DNA from 2 places in the Acidovorax sp. M2(2025) genome. Region 2 is predicted to be linked to the other one. Evidence: predicted binding sites of a transcription regulator. Region 2 holds the regulator's gene; the other holds the start of a gene.

Region 1 (11,092 bases), 2.4 Mb from region 2:
GCGCGCGAACGCCACGAAGGCCCGCACCTTGGCCGGTGCGCGCCGGCCCGCGGGGTACACGACGTGCACCGGCACGGGCGGGGGCTCGTGGTCGGCCAGCACGGTGCGCAACCGTCCCGCGCGCAGACCCGCGGCCGCCTGGTAGGCCAGGCAGCGCGTGAGGCCCAGGCCGGCCTCGGCGGCGGCGATGTCCACCTCGTTGCTGTTGCTGATCCAGGCGAACTGCGGCTGGCCCACCGCCCCGTCGCGGAACTTCCAGGGCGCCGGGGCCTGCGCATCAAAGGCAAAGCCGATGGCCCGGTGCGCGGCCAGGTCCGCCGGGTGGCGGGGCCGGCCGTGCTGCGCCAGGTACGCGGGCGACGCCACCACCAGCCGGCGCAGCGCACCGACCTGCACGGCCGTGAGCCCCGAGTCCGGCAGGTGCGCGATGCGGACGGCGACATCCATGCCCTCTTCCAGCAGGTGCACCAGGCGGTTGACGAACAGCGTGCGCACCTGCACGCGCGGCTGCGCCTGCACGAAGTCGCGCACGATGGGCGCCACATGCTGGATGCCGAACATCTGCGGTGCCGTGATGCACAGCTGGCCCTGCGCCTCGGCCTGCGCTCCGCTGGCGGCCTGCTCCGCTTCGTGCAGGTCGTTCAGGAGCGGACGGCAGTCGGCCAGGAAGCGTTCGCCGGCCTCGGTCAGGCGCACGACGCGCGTGCTGCGCTGGAACAGAAGCACGCCAAGGCGGGCCTCCAGCGCCGCGATGCCACGCGTGGCCGCCGCGGCCGAGCAGCCCAGGCGCCGGGCGGCCGCGGCAAAGCCGCCCGCATCGGCCACCGCCACAAAGCAGCGCAGGGTATCGAGGTGGTCCATTGTTGCAGCAAGCGAAATTGTGAAAGACGCACTATCGCCATTCCCACCGCGCAGCGCAATAGCTAACGTTCGGGCCTTCTGCTTCTCTTCTGCTTCTTCTTGTGCTTGCGTACCGTTTACAAAGGATTCGCCCATGACCTCCCGCACGGCTCCCACCACCCCGCTCACGCTGCACCGCACGGCCATTTCGGGCCACTGCCACCGCGTGGAACTGCTGCTGTCCCTGCTGGGCCTGCCGTACCGGCTGGTGGACGTGAACCTGCTGCGGGGCGAACACCAGTTAGCCGCGCACCGCGCGCTGAACCCGCTGGGGCAGGTGCCCGTGCTGGTGGACGGCGATGTGGTGCTGAGCGACAGCAACGCCATCCTGGTCTACCTGGTGCAGCGCTACGCGCCCGGCAGTGCCTGGATGCCGCAAGACCCGGTCGGCCAGGCGCAGCTGCAGCGCTGGTTCAGCCTGGCCGCCGGGCTGCTGGCCACGGGCATTGCCGGCCCCCGTTTTGCCACGCTGACGGGCAAGCCCATCAACGAGACGGTGCAGGCCCAGGGGCGGCGGCTGCTGGACTTTCTGGAAACCTCGCTGCAGGGGCGCGACTGGCTGCTGGGCGGCGCCGCGCCCAGCCTGGCGGATGTGGCCCTGGTCAGCTACACCTCGCAGGCCCATCTGGCCGGGCTGCCGCTGGCCCCCGCCTACCCCGGCATCGCCGCCTGGGTGGCACGCCTGCAGGCGCTGCCCGGCTACGTGCCGCTGCAGGACCACCTGGATCCCCAGCCCGCGGGGGCCGCATGAACCCGCGGCCCCTGGGCGCCGGCGGCGCGGCGCCACCCAGTGCCTGGCACCCCGGCGAGCAGGCATTGCAGGCCCGTGCCGGCGTGCGCGAGCGCATGGCCGCCGTGGGCGAGGTGGTGGTGCGCGACCACATGCCCGACCAGCACCGCGAACTGTTTGAAAAGCTGCCCACGCTGCTGCTGGGCGCACTCGACGCACACGGCCAGCCCTGGGCCACACTGCTGGCAGGCCCGCCCGGCTTTGTGCGCACGCCCCACGCGCAGCAGATGGACATTGCGGCCGCCATGGACCCAGCCGATCCCGCGCTGGCGGCCCTGGCCGCGCACGGCCCCGGCGCCCCGGTGGGCGTGCTGGGGCTGGAGCCGCACACGCGCCGCCGCAACCGCATGAACGGCCGGGTGGCGGGCTGGGGCTCGCAGCAGGGCCTGTCGATTGCCGTGGCACAGAGCTTTGGCAACTGCCCCAAGTACATCCAGGCGCGCACGCCTGGCTTGCGGGCCGCCGTCACCCCACCGCAGCCCGCGCAGCCGCTGGGGCCCTCACTGGACGCAGCGGCGCGGGCATTGATCGCGCGCAGCGACACGCTGTTCATCGCCAGCGCCTCGGCCGCCCGGCCCGGTCTGCAGAGGGGGGAGGGTGTGGATGTGTCGCACCGCGGGGGCGAGCCGGGCTTTGTGCACGCGCAGCCCACGGCCGGGGGCCTGGAGCTGCGGCTGCCCGACTACCCCGGCAACCTGTTCTTCAACACGCTGGGCAATCTGGCCCGGCACCCGCTGGCCGGGCTCTTGTGGGTGGACTACGACGACGGCGGCCTGCTGCACGTGGCCGCGCGTGCCGAGCTGCTGTGGAGCGAGGCCGACCGTGCGCCCTGGCCGGGCGCGCAGCGTGTGCTGCGGCTGCAGGTGCTGGGCGGGGTGTGGCGCGCACAGGCGCTGCCCTGGCGGTGGACGGCGGCGCAGCCCGCGCCGCAGTTCCATGCGATGCGCCAGGCCGAGGGCGTTCAGGGGCTGCGCCCACCCACCTGAACCGTTCACGCTGAGCCTGTCGAAGCGCCGCGCAAGGCTTCGACAGGCTCAGCCCGAACGGGTGTGTGAGCGCTGTTTGTCCGGCTCAACAAGCGCTGGTGGGCCTTTAACGCCGCTGTCACGCCGCAGCGGCGCAATCGCCTTGCGCGGCGTGGTGGGCCCGGCCGCCACCATCTGCGCACTGCGCTCGTGCGCGGTCTGCGCCAGTTCGGTGATGAGCGCGGCCTCGGGCAGGTTGTGCCAGTAGCGCGTGGGCATCTCTTTTTTCATCATCGAGAGCTTGAGCCGCGCGGGGTTGAAGATGTGGCGGTAGTAGGTGAGCCACAGCGCCTCGCCCGCGTCGGGCGGCGGCGCGTCGCTGCGCTGCGCGCCGGGGCCGGTGTGCAGCCGCTGGCCGTCCCAGCGCACGCTGGCGTCGGGCGTGAGGAGGGCCCAGCGCATCTGCGTGAAGCGGCGGATGAAGAAGCCCGCATTGGCCACGGTGATGTAGTGGTCGGGCTCGAACCAGGCCATGTGCAGGGTCTGGCCATCCGGCTCCACCACGGGCCGAAAGCGCACAAAGGCGTGCATCTTGTGCATGTCGCGCCCCACGGCGCGGGCCATGTGGTGGGCCTGCAGGCGGTCGGCGTCCAGCGGGTCGTGCCGCGCGGCGTTGGCCTCTGTGCCGCCTTGGGCCATGCGCCACAGCAGGCGGTACATCAGCGCGAAGCGGGCCGGGTCGCGGTGCAGGATGAGCTGCTCGCACAGGCGCACAAAGTCGGGCGGCACGCGCAGTGGCGGCGCATCGGCAGCCGGGCAGGGAAGGGTTTCGCCAGCGGGCTCGGGCGCAAACAGATCGTTGGCCGCATCGGCGCGGCAGCGCCAGTCCACGGCCTGTGGGGGCACGTCGGCTTGCACGAGGGCGCGCGCGGCGGTGCGAAAGCCGGGCCAGTCGGTGGGGTGGTCCAGCGTGATGGTGTGGCGCTGCACGGCGTCAGAACAAACTGCGCTGCACCGGCGGCGGGGTCAGTTGCGCCGCCAGGTCCGCCGCCTCCAGGGCGCGCCCGGGCCGGTAGTCCGCAGCCTCCACAAAGGGCAGCACCTTCTTGAGCGGCACATGCAGCCGCGCCAGGTCGGCATGCCGCAGGCGGCGCACGCGGCGGGCGGCCAGCAGGCGATCCACCGTCTGCACGCCAAAGCCGGGCACGCGCAGCAGCAGCTCGCGCGGGGCGGTGTTGAGGTTGACCGGAAAACGCTCGCGGTGCGCCAGCGCCCACGCCAGCTTGGGGTCCATGTCCAGCGCCAGCATGCCCACTTGAGCGGGTGGAACGATCTCGTCGTGGGTGAAGCCGTAAAAGCGCATCAGCCAGTCGGCCTGGTACAGCCGGTGCTCACGCACCGTGGGCGGCGCAGCCAGCGGCAGGGCGCGGGCCGCATCAGGGATGGGGCTGAAGGCCGAGTAGTACACGCGCCGCAGCCGGTGCACGCCGTACAGGCGGGCACTGGTGGCGAGGATGGTGCGGTCGTCCGTCGCATCGGCCCCCACGATCATCTGCGTGCTTTGCCCGCCGGGCGCAAACAGCGGCGCACTGGCCCGGCGCGTGGTGCGCGATTGCGGCATCGACACGATGGCCTGCGCGGCTTGCTCCTTACGCGCGGCGCGCGATTCGCCAATGTGCACGGCCATGCGGGCCATGGAGCGGTCGATGGCACCACTGTCTTTCTCCGGCGCCAGGGCCGTGAGGCTCTCGGCCGTGGGCAGCTCGATGTTGATGGACAAACGGTCCGCATAGCGGCCGGCGCGCTGCATCAGCTCGGGCGATGCGTCGGGAATGGTCTTGAGGTGGATGTAGCCGCGGAAGTCGTGTTCCTCGCGCAGCACGCGGGCCACCTCCACCACCTGCTCCATGGTGTAGTCGGGGCTCTGGATGATGCCGCTGGACAGGAACAGCCCCTCAATGCAATTGCGGCGGTAGAAGTCCAGCGTGAGCTGCACCACCTCATCGACCGTGAAGCGCGCCCGGGGCACGTTGCTGGTCACGCGGTTCACGCAGTACAGGCAGTCGTACTGGCAGAAGTTGGTGAGCAGAATCTTGAGCAGCGAGATGCAGCGGCCGTCCGGCGCATAGCTGTGGCAGATGCCCATGCCCTCGGTCGAGCCCATGCCGCGCCCGCCCAACGAGTTGCGCGGCGCAGCGCCGCTCGACGCGCACGAGGCGTCGTACTTGGCCGCGTCGGCCAGAATGGCGAGTTTGGACTGCAACGACACGGGGCACCTTCTTCAGCAGGCGCCCGGCACCGGCCGGGGTTGCAATAACTGTGTTTTCATCCAGTTATTATCTGGCAACCGGCGCCCTTGCGGGGCCCTGGTCTGCACGCCCGCGTTAACATCTGGGTTTTCATCCAGCTCCGGGCGCGCCACCGGAACCCCACCGATTCCCGTATGTCTCCCAAGGAATGGGCCGCACAGGCCCTGCAAGCATTTGATGCGGTCGTGCAAGCCACCGACGGGTTTCGCAGCCGCGCCGGGCAGCGGCGGATGGCCGAACAGGTGGCGCACACCTTCAGCAACGCCACCCTGGGCAAGGTGGACGAGGACGGCGACGGCGATGCGCCCACGCGCTCGATTGCCGTCATCCAGGCGGGCACGGGCGTGGGCAAGTCGCTGGCGTACTGCGCGCCGGCCATCGCCCTGGCGCTGGCGCGCGGCACGCGGGTGCTGATTTCCACCGCCACGGTGGCGCTGCAGGAGCAGCTGGTGCACAAGGACCTGCCGGCGCTGGCCGCGCGCATGCCGCAGCCCTTCAAATTTGCGCTGGCCAAGGGGCGCGGCCGCTACGTGTGCAAGCTCAAGCTCGACCGCCTGGCGGGCACGGGTGAGGCCGATGCGGCCGACGACGACCTGTTTGCCGAGGAAGAGGCCGCCGAGCGCGCCAAGCGCCCGCGGCAGGAGACCGAGGCGCGCATCCAGTTCTATTCGACGATGGCGCAGACGCTCTCGAAAGGCGCCTGGGACGGCGACCGGGACAGCCTGGAAACACCGCCCGAACCCGAGGTGTGGAGCCCGGTGGCGGCCGAGGGCGCGTCGTGCACCGGCAAGCACTGCCCGGCCTTCAGCCAGTGCACCTACTACGACAAGCGCAAGGAACTGGTGGGCGCGCAGGTGATCGTGGCCAACCATGACCTGCTGCTGTCCTCGCTGGGCGCCCGCGTGCTGCCCGAGCTCGACAACTGCCTGCTGGTGCTGGACGAGGCCCACCACCTGCCCGCCACCGCGCTGCAGCAGTTCGCCTGCAGCATGGACCTGTCGCGCATCACCTGGATCGAGCGCTTGTCCAGCCGCGGGCTGCGCATCGGGGCACTGCTGGAGGTCGAAGAGATCGCCGACATCCCCAAACACGCGGCCCAGCTTCGCCAGACCCTGCAGGACCTGGCGCGCATCGTGATGGATGTGTACGGCACCGCACTCAAGAGCCAGAAGGACACCTGGGGCCCGGCGCGCGTGCGCGTTCCGCGGGGCGAACTGCCCGAACAGTTGATTGCACCGCTGGGCCTGCTGGCTGCGAGTTCCGAGGGCTTTCTCGAAGCCCTGCGTGCCATCAGCAAGGCGCTGCGCGCCGAAATGCGCGACAAGCCCGACGAGGCCAAGCGCCTGTCCACGCTGTACGCCCAGATCGGCATGCTGGCGCCGCGCCTGGAAGAGCTGCACGCCACCGCGCAGCTGCTGCTGCAGGATGCGCCCGAGGGCGCCGTGCCCGCGTCCAAATGGTTCACGCTGGAGACGGACGGCGACTTCATCGTGGTGAAGGCGCACGCCAGCCCCATCCTGCCGGGCACGACGCTGCGCAACCACCTGTGGAGCGCGGTGCGCGGGGCGGTGCTGACCTCGGCCACGCTCACCAGCTGCGGCAGCTTTGATTTCTTCCTGCGCGAAACGGGCCTGCACGGCGACGATGCCACCACCACGCTGGAAGTGGCCAGTCCTTTCGACTACGCCGCCCAGGGCACGCTGGTGGCGGCCGAGACGCGCGCCGACCCCAAGAACGCCGCGCAGTTCACCGCCGAGATGGTCGATGCGCTGTTGCACGACATTGCCCACGTGGAATACGGCGCGCTGGTGCTGTTCACCTCGCGCGAGCAGATGCGCCAGGCCGTGGACGCGCTGCCCACCGCCATGCGCAGCGTGGTGCTGGTGCAAAACGCGCTGCCGCGCACGCAGCTGCTCAAGCGCCACCGCGAGCGGGTGGACAACGGCGAGCCCTCGGTCATCTTCGGCATGCAGTCCTTCGGCGAAGGGCTGGACCTGCCCGGGCGGCTGTGCGAGTCGGTCTTCATCACCAAGCTGCCCTTTGCCCCGCCCGACGACCCGGTGGGCGAGGCCCGCGCCGAGTGGCTGCGCGCCGTGGGGCGCGACCCGTTCAGCGAGCTGGTGGTGCCCGCCACCGCCATCCGCCTGGCGCAATGGGTGGGCCGCGCCATCCGCACCGAGGAAGACCAGGCCCATGTGTACTGCTACGACAAGCGCCTCACGCGCACCAGCTACGGGCAGCGGCTGCTCAAGGGCCTGCCGCCGTTCGCGCTGCAGCAGCGGGCAGCCTTGTGACGCATTTTTCCGTGTTTCCCCAAAACCATTCCAACAACGATCGATAGAAAGAAAGAGAACACCATGAGCACCTCCACCCCTCCGGCATGTCCCCAGTGCGGCCTGGAAAACACCTACCCCGACGGAAGCAACTACGTGTGCCCCGACTGCGCCTTTGAGTGGCCGCAGGTGGCCGAGGCGGCGGAGGCTGACGCCGATGCGGGGGACGGCATCGTGCGCGATGCCAACGGCAACCCCCTGGCCGACGGCGATGCGGTGATCCTGGTGAAGGACCTCAAGGTGAAGGGCTCTTCGTCCACCCTCAAGAAGGGCACCAAGATCAAGAGCATCCGGCTGGTGGACGGCGCCGACGGCCACAACGTGGACTGCAAGACGGACCTGGGCAGCATGCTGCTGAAGTCGGAGTTCCTGAAGAAGGCCTGACGCTGGCGCAGCACGCCAGCCCCTGGGCCTGCCGCCGCGCGGCGCGGCCCTGTCAGACAAATGCCCACATCCAGCCGGGCAAGCTGCCGATGGCCCGCCCCTCGCGCAGCTTGCACAGTGGACCGATGCGCCCGTGCCGATCACGGGCCGGTTCCGATCCCCCCACCCGCTGGAGACTCCATGGCACACGACACCCCCGCCCACGAAACCTTGTGGAAACTCATCAAGGACATTCGCTTCGGGATGCTGACCCACCGCACGGCCACCGGTATGCTGCACGCCCATCCGCTCACCACGCAGAACCGCAGCATGGACGAGCAGGCCGAGCTGTATTTCTTCATTCCCAAGTCGGGCGAGCTGTACGAGCGGCTGCTGACCGACGGCGAGGTGAACGTGTCCTATGCCGACCCGGGCCAGGACAGCTACGTGTCGCTGTCGGGCCAGGTGCGCTTCGTGGACGACCCGGTGGAAAAGCAAGCCCTGTGGTCCACCGGGGCGCAGGCGTGGTTCCCCGGCGGGCCCACCGACCCGGACGTGGTGCTGCTGGCGGTGCGCATCCGCCACGCGGAATTCTGGGACGTGAAAGCCAACAAGATGGTGCAGCTGTTCCAGATGGCCAAGGCCGCCGTCACCGGCGAGCCCCCGCGCCTGGGCGAGCACCAGAAGGTGGCGCTGCCCTGAGCGTTGCCCCACGGCTGCAGGCGGCTCCCACCGTGCCGGAGGGAGGCTCCATGAGCACAAAGCGCTCCAGCCACGCTGCACGTATCGGCAGCCGCAACCAGGAGCCATCTCGCGGCGGACCAACGGGCTGCGGGACACCCGGCCCGGGCTAAGCTTCGCCGCTGTACTCTCATGCACGCGAGGTGACACAGCGGGGCTTGGCAGCGCAAGCGCCCGCCAGCGGCACAATGCGGGCAGCGCGTCCGGCGCTGCCTTTGTTCTTGTGCTGCTGCCTGCCATGCCTCCTATCGCCGTCATCGACTTTGAAACCACCGGCGTCTCGCCCGGCCAGGGCGCGCGTGCCACCGAGGTCGCCATCGTGCTGCTGGAAAAAGGCCAGGTGGTGGACCGGTTTCAGAGCCTGATGAAAACCGGCGCGTGGATTCCCCCGTTCATCACGCAGCTCACCGGCATCACCAACGCCATGGTGGCGTCCGCGCCGGACGCGGCCGGCGTGATGGCCGACGCGGCGCGCTTCGTGGGCGATGCCCCCATGGTGGCGCACAACGCCGCGTTCGACAGCAAGTTCTGGCAGGCCGAGCTGGCCCACGCCGGCCTGGCCGCGCCCCAGCCGTTTGCGTGCACGGTGCTGCTGTCGCGCCGCCTGTACCCGCAGGCGCCCAGCCACAAGCTGGGCACGCTGGTGGACTACCACGGCCTGCCCCGCACCGGCCAGGCCCACCGTGCGCTGGCGGACGCCGAAATGGCCGCCGCGCTGCTGGCACGCATCCAGCACGACCTGCGCACCCACTGGCACGTGGCCGAGCCCAGCCATGCGCTGCTGCAGGCCGTGCAGCGCTGCGCCCGGCCGGCCGTGCCGGCCCTGCTGGCGCGGCACGCGGCGGCTTAAAGCTGGAACGCTATATTTTTGATAGCTTCTCGCGCTTTATCCATAAGCACTGGAAGCCAATTTCATTAAAATTGAGGGCCCGTGGCGTGCAGCGCTGCGGCGTCCCAGGGCGCGACAACGGGTTTTGCTGGCATGCAACGCCGGGGTACGCAACCCGCCACGCGGGAGCGGGCCCGCAAAAGCCGGAGAATCGGCGCTTTCCTTTTTTCAGCTGCGGCCCCCGGGCCGCGAATTTGCCATGAACGACGCCGCTACCACGCCTCCTCCCTTGCCCGACCGCCTGTCGGTGGACCCCCGCAGCCCGCACCACGTGGCCGCCGTTTTCCAGCACGACATCGGCATCCGCTTCAACGGCAAGGACCGCACCGATGTGGAGGAATACTGCCTCAGCGAAGGCTGGGTGAAGGTGCCCGCCGGCAAGACGGTGGACCGCAAGGGCCAGCCGCTGATGATCAAGCTCAAGGGCAAGGTCGAGGCTTTCTACAAGTGACATCCCGCCGGGCGGCTGCGCATCAGCGCTTGCCATGAACGAAAGCAGCCCTCCGCCGGCCTGGGTCATCCATTGCGACGGCAGTGCCTGGCCCAACCCGGGGCGCATGGGGCTGGGGGCGGTGGTAACGGGGCCTGACGGAGCGGTGCGGCACCAGGTTTCCGAAGCCACGACCTTCACCGGCTGCAACAACGAAGCCGAGTTGCGCGCACTGATGCACGCGCTGCGGTGGCTGGCGCAGCAAGGGCTGGCGGCATCGACCCCGGTGCAGGTGTTCAGCGACAGCAGCGTGCTGGTGGAGCAGCTGGGTGGCCGCCCGGCGGCGCCGCTGGCGCGGCTGGCCCCGTTGTTTGACGAGGCGCGCAGCGTGCTGCACAGGTTCGACAACGTTCGCTTGCAGTGGATTCCGCGCCACCGCAACGGCGCCGCCGACACCCTGGCGCGCACCGCGCTGGGGCTGGCCCCCAAGGCGGCCACGCCGCCCAGCCAGCGCGACCGGAAGAAGCCGAAGAAAAAGCGGCGCTGACGGCTCTTAGCCGCACGCGCGGGCCATCAGCAGCGCTTTCTCCTGCGCGTTGCGCGTGAGGCTGGCTGCGCGCTTGAACTCGGCGCGCGCCTCGTCCCCGCGGCCCAGCTTGGCCAGCAGGTCGCCGCGCACGCTGGGCAGCCAGTGGTAGTGCCGCAGGGACGGATGCGCCGCCAGTTCGTCCACCAGCGCCAGCGCGGCCTGCGGACCTTCGGCCATGCCCACGGCCACCGCGCGGTTCAGGGCCACCACGGGCGAGGGCGCCACCTGCAGCAAGGCGTCGTACAGGGCCAGGATGTGCTGCCAGTCGGTGTCTTCGGCGCGCCGCGCCCGCGCGTGGCAGGCGGCAATGGCGCCTTGCAGCGCATAAGGCCCCCAGGCGTGTCCGGCACGGGCCAGCTGCTCGGCCCTGTCCAGCGCGGCCAGGCCGCGGCGCACGAGCAGGTGGTCCCATCGCGTGCGGTCCTGATCCATGAGCAGCACGGGGCGGCCGTGGACGTCGGCGCGGGCGGGCAGGCGCGAAGCCTGCAGCTCCAGCAGCGCCACCAGGCCCTGCACCTCGGGCTCGTCGGGCGCCAGCGTGGCCAGCACGCGCGCCAGGCGCTGGGCCTCGCCGCACAGCGCGGGGCGCATCCAGTCGTCGCCAGCGGTGGCGGCATAGCCTTCGTTGAAGATGAGGTAGATGACCTCCAGCACCGACGCGAGGCGCGGCGCGCGCTCGGCGGCGCCCGGCACCTCGAACGGCACCTGCGCGGCGGCCAGGCTGCGCTTGGCGCGCACGATGCGCTGGGCCACCGTGGGCTCGGGCACGAGAAAGGCGCGCGC
Region 2 (11,092 bases):
CAAGACCAAGGTCGAGGCCCGCAGCCTGGGCCGCTGTGTGCTGGGCGTGCCCGGCGCGACGGCGGTGCGCACCGATTTCGACACCGGCGTGGCCCTGGTGGCCGGCGTGGAGTTTGCCCGCGAATGGGGCAACCGCCCCGCCAACCACGCCACCCCCACCTTGCTGGCCAATGCGGCCAAGACGCTGGCCAAGCTGCCGGGCATCCAATGCAAGATCCACGGCCCGGCCGAGGTCGCGCGCCTGGGTATGGGGGCGTTCCTGGCCGTGGCGCGCGGTTCCGAAGAACCTCTGCGCTTCATCGAACTGCGCTACAACGGCGCTGGCAAGGACCAGGCGCCGGTGGTGCTGGTGGGCAAGGGCATCACGTTCGACACCGGCGGCATTTCCATCAAGCCCGCGGCCGAGATGGACGAGATGAAGTTCGACATGGGCGGCGCTGCGAGCGTGCTGGGCACGTTCCGCGCGCTGGCGGAGCTGCAGCCCGCGATCAATGTGGTGGGCCTGGTGCCGGCCTGCGAGAACATGCCCGACGGCCGCGCGGTCAAGCCCGGCGACGTGGTCACCAGCATGAGCGGTCAGACCGTTGAAATCCTCAACACCGACGCCGAGGGCCGGCTGGTGCTGTGCGATGCACTGACCTATGCGGCGCGGTTCAAGCCGGCCGCCGTGGTGGACATTGCCACGCTGACCGGCGCCTGCGTGATCGCGCTGGGCGGCGTGCGCAGCGGGCTCTTTGCCAACAATGACGCACTGGCCTCGGCCCTGCAGCAGGCGGGAGAAACGGCGCAGGACCCGTGCTGGCGGATGCCGCTGGACGATGACTACGCGGACGGCCTCAAGAGCAATTTCGCGGACATGGGCAACGTGGCCGGGCGGGCCGGAGGCTCCATCACCGCAGCCAAGTTCTTGCAGAAGTTCGTGGGCGAGCTTGCGTGGGCGCACCTGGACATCGCCGGCACGGCCTGGAAGGGCGGGGCCGCCAAGGGGGCCACAGGGCGGCCGGTCGGCTTGCTCGTGCACTACCTGCTGGAACAGTCGCGCACCCTGGCGGCGGCCAAGCCTGCCACGCCCCGGCGCACAGCCCGGGCCCGGGCGGCCTGACCGCAGGCGGTGGCGCCGATGACCGAAGTCGCCTTCCATTTCAATGCGCCGGACAAGCTGGCCTACGCCTGCCGCTTTGCGCGGAAAGTGCAGCGCAGCGGAAGCCGGCTGGTGATTGCGGCGCCGCCGCAGGCGCTGGCCATGCTGGACAAGATGCTGTGGAACCTGGGGCCGCAGGATTTCGTGGCGCACTGCACGCAGGATGCGGACGAACGCCTGCTGCGGGCCTCGCCGGTGGTGCTCGCGGCTGACCCGGGTGGGGCCCCGCACCAGGACGTGCTGCTGAACCTGCACGCCGAGGTTCCGCAGGGGTTTGAGCGCTTTGAACGGGTGGTGGAAGTGGTCAGCGCGCAGGACGAGGCAGACCGCAGCGGTGCGCGGGCACGCTGGCGCTTCTATGCATCGCAGGGCTACGCCATCGTCCGCCACGACCTTGTACTGAAAGCTGGCTGATGGCTTCTCTTCCGCCCAAGACACCGCCGCGCTTTGTCCCCACGCTCACCGAAGTGGTGCAGGTGCCGGCATCCACGCCCCTGCAAGCCCCCGTCGCCCCGGCGGCACGCACCACGGCCGTGCCTCCAGCGCCCTCTGGTGCGGGCCGCGCGACGGCCGATGCCGCCCCAGCAGCGCTGGGGCGCCCGCCGCTGCCCAGCGCCCCTCCGCCCGCGGTGATGGTGCCGCGTGCCACGGTCCCGGGCTCCGGCCAGGTGCCCACGGCCAGGCCGGCTGCAGTGCCCATGCCCTCGCCAGCACAGCCTGCCGTTGCGGCTGCCGCAATGACCGCTCGGCCCATGCCGCACCGGCCGTTGCCCGAAGGCATGGAGGAGTACATGGTGCACCGCGTGATGCAGCGCGTGGACGTTGTTCTGGATCAACGTTTGCGCGAAGCCATCGCCACGGTGGTGCAAGAACAGACACGATCGGTGCTGCCGCGGCTGCGTGAAGAAATCGAATCCGTGGTGCGGCACGCTGTGTACGAAGCGGTGGCGGACGAACTGGCCAGCGGCACGTCTTCTGCGCCAAGGAGATGACAGGGTATTCCCTTGTGGTTTCTCTCGCGCTTTATCGTGTTCCCTAATGATCTGGCCCGTAAATTGCGATATGTTCGCCTGCGTTGAGACACAAGAACATTCTCAGCGTTTATCTTTACTGGAGATTGATATGCAATTGAAGTTGAAACTGACCGTGGTTGCCGCTATCGCGGCTGTTGCCGGCGTGGCCTCTGCACAAGAGCAGGTGGTCAAGATCGGCCACGTGGCTCCGGTTTCCGGCGCCCAAGCTCACTACGGCAAGGACAACGAAAACGGCGCCCGCATGGCCATTGAAGAGCTGAACGCTCAAGGCGTCACCATCGGCGGCAAGAAGATCAAGTTCGAACTGGTCGCTGAAGACGACGCTGCCGATCCCAAGCAAGGCACAGCCGCTGCACAGAAACTGTGCGACGCCAAGGTTGCAGGCGTGGTTGGCCACCTCAACTCCGGTACTACCATCCCCGCTTCCAAGGTCTACAACGACTGCGGCATCCCCCACGTCACGGGCGCGGCAACCAACCCCAACCTGACCAAGCCCGGCTACAAGACCACCTTCCGCATCATCGCCAATGACAACGCCCTGGGCGCTGGCCTGGCGTTCTACGCGGTGGATACGCTCAAGCTCAAGACCGTGGCCATCATCGACGACCGTACCGCTTACGGCCAGGGCGTGGCAGACGTGTTCAAGAAGACGGCGGCCGCCAAGGGCATGAAGGTGGTGGACGAGCAGTTCACGACCGACAAGGCCACCGACTTCATGGCCATCCTGACCGCCATCAAGTCCAAGAACCCCGATGCCATCTTCTACGGCGGCATGGACCCCCAAGCCGGCCCGATGCTGCGCCAGATGGAACAGCTGGGCATGGGCAACGTGAAGTATTTCGGTGGCGACGGCGTCTGCACGTCTGAAATCGCCAAGCTGGCTGCCGGTGCCAAGACCCTGGCCAACGTGGTGTGCGCGGAAGGCGGCTCTTCGCTGGCCAAGATGCCTGGCGGCACGGCCTGGAAGGCCAAGTACGACGCCAAGTACCCCGGCCAGTTCCAGGTGTACAGCCCCTACACCTACGACGCGACGTTCCTGCTGGTGGACGCCATGAAGCGCGCCAACTCCGTGGACCCCAAGGTCTACACGCCTGAGCTGGCCAAGTCCAACTTCAAGGGTGTGACCTCCACGATCGCCTTCGAGCCCAACGGCGAAATGAAGAACCCCGCGATCACCCTGTACGTCTACAAGGACGGCAAGAAGACGCCCCTGTAATTGGAGCGAACCTGGCTCGGCAGCGGCGGGGTTCAGCCCTTGCCGGCCGGTATCAAAGGAAAAGGCTTCCCTCGGGAAGCCTTTTCCTTTTGGGCAGCCAGAACAACCGCTATGGGTTCAGCGCCGCACCTGCAAGGCGCCGGGGTTCACGATATTGGTGGGCGTGCCCTTGATGAAATTCACCACGTTATCGAAGGCCGCACCAAAATAAAGCTCATAACTGTCTTGCTCCACATAACCGATATGGGGCGTGCAAATGCAGTTTTCGAGCCGCAGCAGTGCGTGGCCTTGCAGGATGGGCTCGCTTTCAAACACATCCACGGCGGCCATTCCGGGGCGGCCGCGGTTCAGTGCGGCGATCAGCGCGTCGGGCTCGATCAACTCCGCGCGGGAGGTATTGACCAGCAGCGAGGTGGGTTTCATGCACGACAGGTCTTCCAGCGAAACGATGCCGCGCGTTTCGTCGTTCAGGCGCAGGTGCAGCGAGATCACGTCGCATTGCGAGAAAAATTCCTCGCGCGTGGCTGCGGCCTGGTAGCCGTCCGTCAGGGCTTGTGCCCGGGATGCTTCGCGGCCCCAGACGCGCACATTCATCCCGAAGGCGCGGCCGTAGCCAGCCACCAGCTGGCCGATGCGCCCGTAGCCCCAGATGCCGAGCGTCTTGCCGCGCAGCACATTGCCCAGGCCGAAATTGGGAGGCATCGATGCCGCCTTCAGCCCCGACTGCTGCCAGGCGCCGTGCTTGAGGTTGGCAATGTACTGCGGAAGCCGGCGCATCGCGGCCATCACCAGGGCCCAGGTCAGCTCCGCTGGAGCCACGGGCGAACCGATACCTTCCGCCACGGCAATCCCGCGTTCGGTGCAGGCCGTCACGTCGACGTGGCTGCCTACCTTGCCAGTCTGGGCAATGAGCTTCAGGCGGGGGAGTTTTTCGACCAGCTGCCGGGTGATCTGGGTGCGCTCCCGCACCAGCACGATGATGTCCGCGTCCTTCAAACGCACCGAAAGCTGGCCCAGTCCCTTGACCGTGTTGGTGTACACCTTGGCGGTGTAGGCGTCGAGCCGTGCGGCACAGTGGAGCTTGCGGACTGCGTCCTGGTAGTCGTCGAGAATCACGATGTTCATCCCGACATTGTGCCTTGGCAAAACACCCCGCATGGCTGCGGCGCAGGCTGAAGGGCCTGGATGGCGGGGTGTTTTGGTGACAGGCTGTCAGGCGTTGCAGAGCTGCCGGCCCGGCCCTGCAGGCTCCGCGGCCCGTGTGCCCGCTGGCGCTGTGCTGCTTTTGCGGGATCGCTGGTAGCGCCGAGTAGCGGACCAGGAAAGCAAGGCCCGCCGTGGACGGCTGGACCGCGGGGTTGCCTGAAGCCGGCGCGCTGCCACGTCCCCCGTTGCGTCAGGAGGTCTGCAATGCCGCTTCCAGCGCCACCATGCGGTCCAGTTCGGCGCAGACGTCGGCCATCCGGCCGGCAATCACCAGCCTGCCTTGTGCGCCTGTACCGTGCGGACCCCTGCGCACCACCCGCAGCGTTCCATCCGGCGCGCTGCCCTTGCCGGCCGCGTTGCCCTTGGGCCAGCGGCTGCGCACGGTGGTGGCGGACCTAGCCTGCGAGGGCACTGCCGTCCAGGGGGCGGCTTGCGGAGGGGCGGATGCCGGCCCGGGAACGGGTCGGGCCGAGGGGGGATTCACGGTGAAGGGCCAGTTGCCGCGCAACGGCCGCTGGGTTGCGGGCTCGGGCGGGCGGGGGCGGGCAGTGGCCGCGAGGCCGTCCTGGCCGGTCGTGGAGGCCACCGAATTCTCGGCAGCAGCAGCGGCAGCGCCGGCTGTGCCAGCCAGCGCGCCTGAGGGCCCCGCAGCAGAACGCAACCAGGTGGCCAGCGCGCGCAAGGGGGTCAGCAGCGCGGTGCAAGAGGGTGAGGCAATGGTTCCCATGTGAAAACTCCGAAAGTCGGGGATCGAACACAGGCAGGATTGCGAAACGGACCCGCACCCCAGGGCCGACCTGCCAGCTCCATTGCTGGGAGGCCCAACGCCCGCCACCTGGGATGCGGTAGAAAAAGAGGGCTGAACGCCGCCAGCGCGGCGTTCGACCCGCGGCCGCTACATCAGCATCGTGTTGCGGATGAGGCCTACGGCCAGGCCTTCGATTTCAAAAGGCTCGCCCGGCTGGACCACGATCACGGGGTAGTCGGGGTTCTCGGGCAGCAGCTCGATGGTGCTGGCGGTGCGGCGCAGCCGCTTGACGGTGACGTCGTCTCCCAGCCGGGCCACGATGATCTGGCCGTTGCGCGCGTCGCGGGTGGCTTGCACCGCCAGGAGGTCTCCGTCCATGATGCCGGCATCGCGCATGGACATGCCGCGCACCTTGAGCAGGTAGTCCGGCTTGTGCTGGAACAGGCTGTTTTCCACGCTGTAGGTCTGATCGACGTGTTCCTGCGCGAGAATCGGCGAGCCTGCGGCAACACGGCCCACCAGCGGCAGCACCAGTTGTGACAGGCCCGGAATGGGCAGGTGGAACTGGGTGCCCCGGGCTGCATTGATGGACCGCACTGTCTCGCTTCGCAAGCGGATGCCGCGTGACGTGCCGCTGACCAGTTCGATCACGCCTTTGCGCGCCAGCGCCTGCAGGTGCTCTTCGGCGGCGTTGGCGGACTTGAAGCCCAGTTCTGCGGCAATTTCGGCGCGGGTGGGCGGCGCCCCGGTGCGGGCGATGGCGGTCTGGATGAGATCCAGAATCTGCTGTTGGCGGGCGGTCAGTTTGGGGCTGTCGAGCATGGTGGTTCCCGTTGAAGACGGCGGTAAGGAAGGCCAACTGTTTTTTAATCCAGTAACTGTATTTTTCACCAGTTTTTCGGAGCGCGCAAGTGAGTGAGCAAAAAATCGTGGTTTTGGGCACCGGCGGGACGATCGCAGGCACCTCGGCCCAGGCCGGCGACAACATTGGCTATACGGCCGCCCAGGTGGGGGTGGAGCAACTGCTGGCTGCCGTGCCGGGGTTGCAGGCAGCAGCGCGGGGGCCGCTGGTGGCGGAGCAGGTGGCCCAGATCGACAGCAAGGACATGGACGCCGCGGTATGGCTGGCGCTGGCGCAGCGCTGTGCGCAGTATCTGGCGCAGCCGGACGTGCGGGGCGTGGTGGTCACCCACGGCACGGACACGCTGGAGGAGACTGCATGGTTCCTGCACGAGGTGCTGCAGACTGCCGCCAAGCCGGTGGTGCTGACCTGTGCCATGCGCCCGGCCACGGCGCTGGCGCCGGATGGCCCCCAGAACCTGCTGGATGCGGTGGCTGTTGCGGCAGCCGAGGGTGCCCGCGGCGTGCTGGCCGTGGCGTCCGGCAAGATCTACGGTGCCCGGAATGTCCAGAAAGTGCACCCTTACCGCGTCGATGCCTTCAATGCCGGCGACGCGGGGCCGCTGGGCTGGGTGGAAGAGGGCAGGGTGCGTTTGGCGCAGGATTGGCCGCCCGCGCCCGAACTGCCTGCGCAAGGCGCTATTGAAAACATAGCGCCTGCTGCACTGTGGCCGCGCGTGGAGATCGTGGTGAGCCATGCGGGCGCGTCCGGCTTGCTGGTGGACGCGCTGGTGCGCGACGGGGTGGACGGGCTGGTGGTGGCCTGCACCGGCAACGGCACCCTGCACCGGGATCTGGAAGCCGCGCTGTTGCGGGCCCAGGGCCGGGGCGTGCGGGTGGTGCGGTCCACCCGCTGCGCCGAAGGGCGCGTGCTGCCCAAGCCCGGCGATGCGTTGCCCGATTCCGAGGGGCTTTCGCCGGTCAAGGCCCGCATTTCCCTGCTGCTGGAGCTGCTGCGCCAGCGGGCCTAGGGAAACTCTTCACGAATCGCCGCGCCGCGTGCATCTGCGGCTTTCCGCTCGATTCGTGCAGAGCATCCTTGGCCAACGCCCAGCAAGACGGCCTGCACAGGGCAGGCCGTCTTGTGGGGCAACCCGGCGCGCCGCAGGCGGGCGCGGGGTGCAGGGGGCCTCAGCTGGCCAGAGCCTGCAAGGCGCGGGCGGTGATCTCTTCCACGCTGCCGGTGCCGCTGATGGCACGGTACTTCGGGGCGGCGGCCGGGTCGGCCTTGGCCCAGCTGCTGTAGTAGTCCACCAGGGGACGGGTCTGGTCGCTGTACACCTGCAGGCGCTTCTTGACGGTTTCTTCCTTGTCGTCCTCGCGCTGGATCAGGTCTTCGCCGGTCACGTCGTCCTTGCCTTCCACCTTGGGCGGATTGAACTTGACGTGGTAGGTGCGGCCGCTGGCGGGGTGCGAGCGGCGGCCGCTCATGCGTTCAATGATGGCCTCGAACGGCACGTCGATTTCCAGCACATAGTCGAGCTTGACGCCCGCGGCCTTCATGGCGTCGGCTTGCGGAATGGTGCGGGGAAAACCGTCGAACAGGAATCCGTTGGCGCAATCCGCCTGGGCGATGCGTTCCTTCACCAGGCCGATGATGATGTCGTCGCTGACCAGGGCGCCCGAGTCCATCACAGCCTTGGCCTGCAGGCCGAGGGGGGTGCCGGCCTTGACGGCGGCGCGCAGCATGTCACCCGTGGAGATTTGCGGGATGCCGTACTTCTGGCAGATGAACGTGGCTTGCGTGCCCTTTCCGGCGCCAGGCGCGCCCAACAGAATCAGTCTCATGGAGGTCCTCGAAGGTTAGAAATCGTTGGCGCCGCTGGCGGGGACGCTGCTACCCCGCCTGGTTGCGGTGCTGCGCCCGGATGCGATGCTCTCGTTGCGGTCGAGGATAGCATGCGACCACCCCGTCCAGACTTACACCCCGGCCCGGGTTTCCCTGGGGCCGCGGGGCGCTGCCAGGGGGCCCGGCGGGGCCGCGCCACCGGGCCGCTCAGGCCAGCAGGCGGCGCACGCGTTCCAGGTCTTGGGGCGTGTCCACGCCCGGGCCGGGGGCATGCTCGGTCACATGCACGGCGATGCGGTGGCCGTGCCACAGTGCCCGCAGCTGCTCCAGGGCCTCCAGCACCTCGGTCGGGGCAGGCGCCAGGGCCGGAAAGGCGCGCAGAAACGCAGCGCGGTAGCTGTAGATGCCCACATGCCGCAACGGCGCGAACCCGGCCAGGCCCGCCACGCCGGGCGCGGCGGCTTGCTGCCGGCCGCCCTCCCACCAGGCCACGCCGGCGTGGTCGCGCGCAAACGGAATGGGGGCGCGGCTGAAATAGTGGGCGAAGCCCTGCGCATCCCGCACGACCTTCACCACATTGGGGTTGTTGTAGTCGTCCAGCGATCCGACGGGGTGGGCAGCCGTCCCCATGCTGGCGCCGGGACGCGCCGGCAGCAGGCCGGCCACGGCATCGATCAGGGCGGGGTCGATCAGCGGTTCATCGCCTTGCACGTTGACCACCACGTCGTCCCCGTCCAGGCCCAGCTGCACGCAGGCCTCGGCCAGGCGGTCGCTGCCGCTGGCGTGGTCGGCACGGGTCAGGATGGCTTCGACGCCGTGGCCTGCGCAGGCCTGCTGGATGCGGGGCGCGTCCGTGGCCACCACCACGCGGGTGGCGGCACTGGCGGCCGCGCGCTGCGCCACCCGCACCACCATGGGCAGGCCGGCAATGTCGGCCAGCGGCTTGTCGGGCAGGCGGCTCGATGCCAGGCGCGCCGGAATCAGCACGGTGAAGCGGTGGCGCGGCGGTGCGTCCGCGGTGCCGCTCACTGCTCCAGCTCCTCGTCGGTCAGCGGCCGGGCCTCGTTTTCCAGCAGGATGGGAATCCCGTCGCGCACGGGGTAGGCCAGCCGGGCGCTGCGGGAGACAAGTTCCTGCGCCTCGCGGTTGTAGGTCAGGGGGCCTTTGGTGACGGGGCAGACCAGCAGTTCAAGCAGTTTGGGGTCCATGGCGGTGAGAGCGCTTTCAGAGAAGGGTTCGGCAGGCTGCGGGGATGATAGCGGCCTGCCACGGGTGGCTGCCGTTCAAGGGCGGCCGTGCACACGGACCCGGGGCTGTGGCGCCAGGGCCGCCAGGCGGGCGTCCAGCGCCGCAAAGAAGGCCGGGTCGATGTGCAGCTGCAAGGGGACGGCCAGCGCCTCCGGAAACCGGGGCCAGAGCTTGACGGCGTCTTTTTCGGTGCAAATCAGCGTGTAGCGCCCGTCAGTTGAACGCTGCCAGCTATCAAAATCATAGTGGTCCGGCAGGGCTTCGGCCTGTTCGAGCGCAAGCCCCTGGGCGCGCAGCATGCCAAAGAAGTCGCCGGGCCGCGCGATGGCCGCCACGGCATGCACGGGCTGGCCTTGCAGCGCGCTCAGCGGCACCTGGCTGCCGTCGCGGCGCACCGCGTGCGGCGCAAGGCCTCGCTGCAGGGCAAAGGCGCGCAGGGGCGGGCGGAGGCCGGGCGCCGTCCCCTGCGGGGAGAGAACCCAGTCCACGGCACGGGGCCAGGGCTCGCGCAGCGGGCCCGCCGGAAGCAGGAAGCCGTTGCCGACGCCTTCGTCGTTGAAGACGCAGATTTCCAGGTCGCGCGCCAGGGCCAGGTGCTGCAGGCCGTCGTCGCACACCAGCACATCGGTCTGGGGATGGGCGGCCAGCAGGGCCCGGGCTGCGTCCAGGCGGCGGGGGGCCACAAAGACGGGCACCTGGCTGCTGCGGGCGATCAGCAGGGGTTCGTCGCCCACGGACTGAGCCGGGCTGTCGGGCGCCACGGCGCGGCAGTCGTGCGTGCTACGGCCGTAGCCGCGGGAGATGACGCCGGGGCGCAGACCCCGGCTTTGCAGGTGGCGAACCAGCGCCAGGGTAACGGGGGTTTTGCCGGCGCCGCCAGCGACCACGTTGCCCACCACGATGACGGGGCGCCCCGGGTGGCCGGACGGGAGCAGGCCGGCTGCGTAGAGCCCGCGGCGCAGCGCCACCAGCGCCCGGTATGGCAGCGACAGCGGCCACAGCAGCCAGGCGCCCAGCCCCCGCGTCTGCCACAGCGCCCGCAACCGGGCGCCGGCGTGCGCGGTGCCCTGGCGGGAAGTCGGCGGTGCCCCGGTGGCAGGCATGTGATGCGTCGGCCGTCGTGAAGGGCCACCGCCCCAAGGGGCTGCGAGGCCGGGTAGCTGGCCCGGTCAGCCGCCCGCGGCGCGCGAAGACGCCGAGGACTGGGTGGCAAAGGTGATCTGCGTGAGCCCGACGCGCCGCGCGGCTTCCATCACGGAGATGACCGACTGGTGCGGCGCCATGGCATCGGCGCTGATGATGACCACGCTGCCCGTACCCGCGCCGGCGGCGGCGCGCAGGGCCTGCGCGATGGCATCGACGTTCTTGCCGTCCACGCTGGTCTTGTTGATGGCGTAGCGCCCGTCCGCGGCCACGGACACGATGATTTCCTTCGGGTGGTCGCGCTGCTGCTCGGCATCGGCCACGGGCAGGGTCAGCTGCAGTTCGGTGAACTTGCTGTATGTGGTGGTCAGCATCAGGAAGATGAGGATGACCAGCAGCACGTCGATGAACGGGATCAGGTTGATCTCGGGCTCTTCCTTGGCGCGGGGGCGGAAGTTCATGTCAGCGGTCCCAGGGGCGGCTCGCGGTGGCGGCGTTGCAAACGGCTCACTTCCTGCGCACGCGCAGGAGGTGGCGGACAAACTGCTCGGAGGCCAGCTCCAGTGCCAGCAGGTAGGCGTCTACCCGGGCGCGGAAGTAGCGCCAGAAGATCAGGGTGGGGATGGCCACGATCAGGCCGAACGCCGTGTTGTACAGCGCCACCGAG

What was found. Region 2 encodes LexA, which represses DNA repair genes until DNA is damaged. Its sites were predicted from a motif close to ACTGTATNNNNATACAGT; they were not measured.
Region 1: the regulator LexA is predicted to act here: its motif matches at 4,972-4,989, upstream of ACOYR3_RS00805 (putative DNA modification/repair radical SAM protein).

The regions. Positions count from the first base shown of each region.
Region 1 is NZ_CP186262.1:170,000-181,091, forward strand. Features, by position in the region: gene ACOYR3_RS00785 (LysR substrate-binding domain-containing protein) at 1-861, opposite strand, end outside; gene ACOYR3_RS00790 (glutathione S-transferase family protein) at 995-1,651, shown strand; gene ACOYR3_RS00795 (pyridoxamine 5'-phosphate oxidase family protein) at 1,648-2,676, shown strand; gene ACOYR3_RS00800 (TIGR03915 family putative DNA repair protein) at 2,725-3,645, opposite strand; gene ACOYR3_RS00805 (putative DNA modification/repair radical SAM protein) at 3,650-4,924, opposite strand; gene dinG (ATP-dependent DNA helicase DinG) at 5,099-7,258, shown strand; gene ACOYR3_RS00815 (zinc ribbon domain-containing protein YjdM) at 7,322-7,681, shown strand; gene ACOYR3_RS00820 (pyridoxamine 5'-phosphate oxidase family protein) at 7,862-8,362, shown strand; gene ACOYR3_RS00825 (PolC-type DNA polymerase III) at 8,640-9,251, shown strand; gene ACOYR3_RS00830 (DUF3297 family protein) at 9,490-9,741, shown strand; gene ACOYR3_RS00835 (ribonuclease HI family protein) at 9,776-10,267, shown strand; gene ACOYR3_RS00840 (RNA polymerase sigma factor) at 10,274-11,092, opposite strand, start outside.
Region 2 is NZ_CP186262.1:2,626,504-2,637,595, forward strand. Features, by position in the region: gene ACOYR3_RS12260 (leucyl aminopeptidase) at 1-1,102, shown strand, start outside; gene ACOYR3_RS12265 (DNA polymerase III subunit chi) at 1,121-1,555, shown strand; gene ACOYR3_RS12270 (hypothetical protein) at 1,879-2,133, shown strand; gene ACOYR3_RS12275 (branched-chain amino acid ABC transporter substrate-binding protein) at 2,264-3,391, shown strand; gene ACOYR3_RS12280 (D-2-hydroxyacid dehydrogenase family protein) at 3,509-4,516, opposite strand; gene ACOYR3_RS12285 (hypothetical protein) at 4,788-5,324, opposite strand; gene lexA (transcriptional repressor LexA) at 5,493-6,167, opposite strand; gene ACOYR3_RS12295 (asparaginase) at 6,257-7,216, shown strand; gene adk (adenylate kinase) at 7,377-8,033, opposite strand; gene kdsB (3-deoxy-manno-octulosonate cytidylyltransferase) at 8,242-9,063, opposite strand; gene ACOYR3_RS12310 (Trm112 family protein) at 9,060-9,242, opposite strand; gene lpxK (tetraacyldisaccharide 4'-kinase) at 9,318-10,385, opposite strand; gene ACOYR3_RS12320 (ExbD/TolR family protein) at 10,452-10,886, opposite strand; gene ACOYR3_RS12325 (MotA/TolQ/ExbB proton channel family protein) at 10,933-11,092, opposite strand, start outside.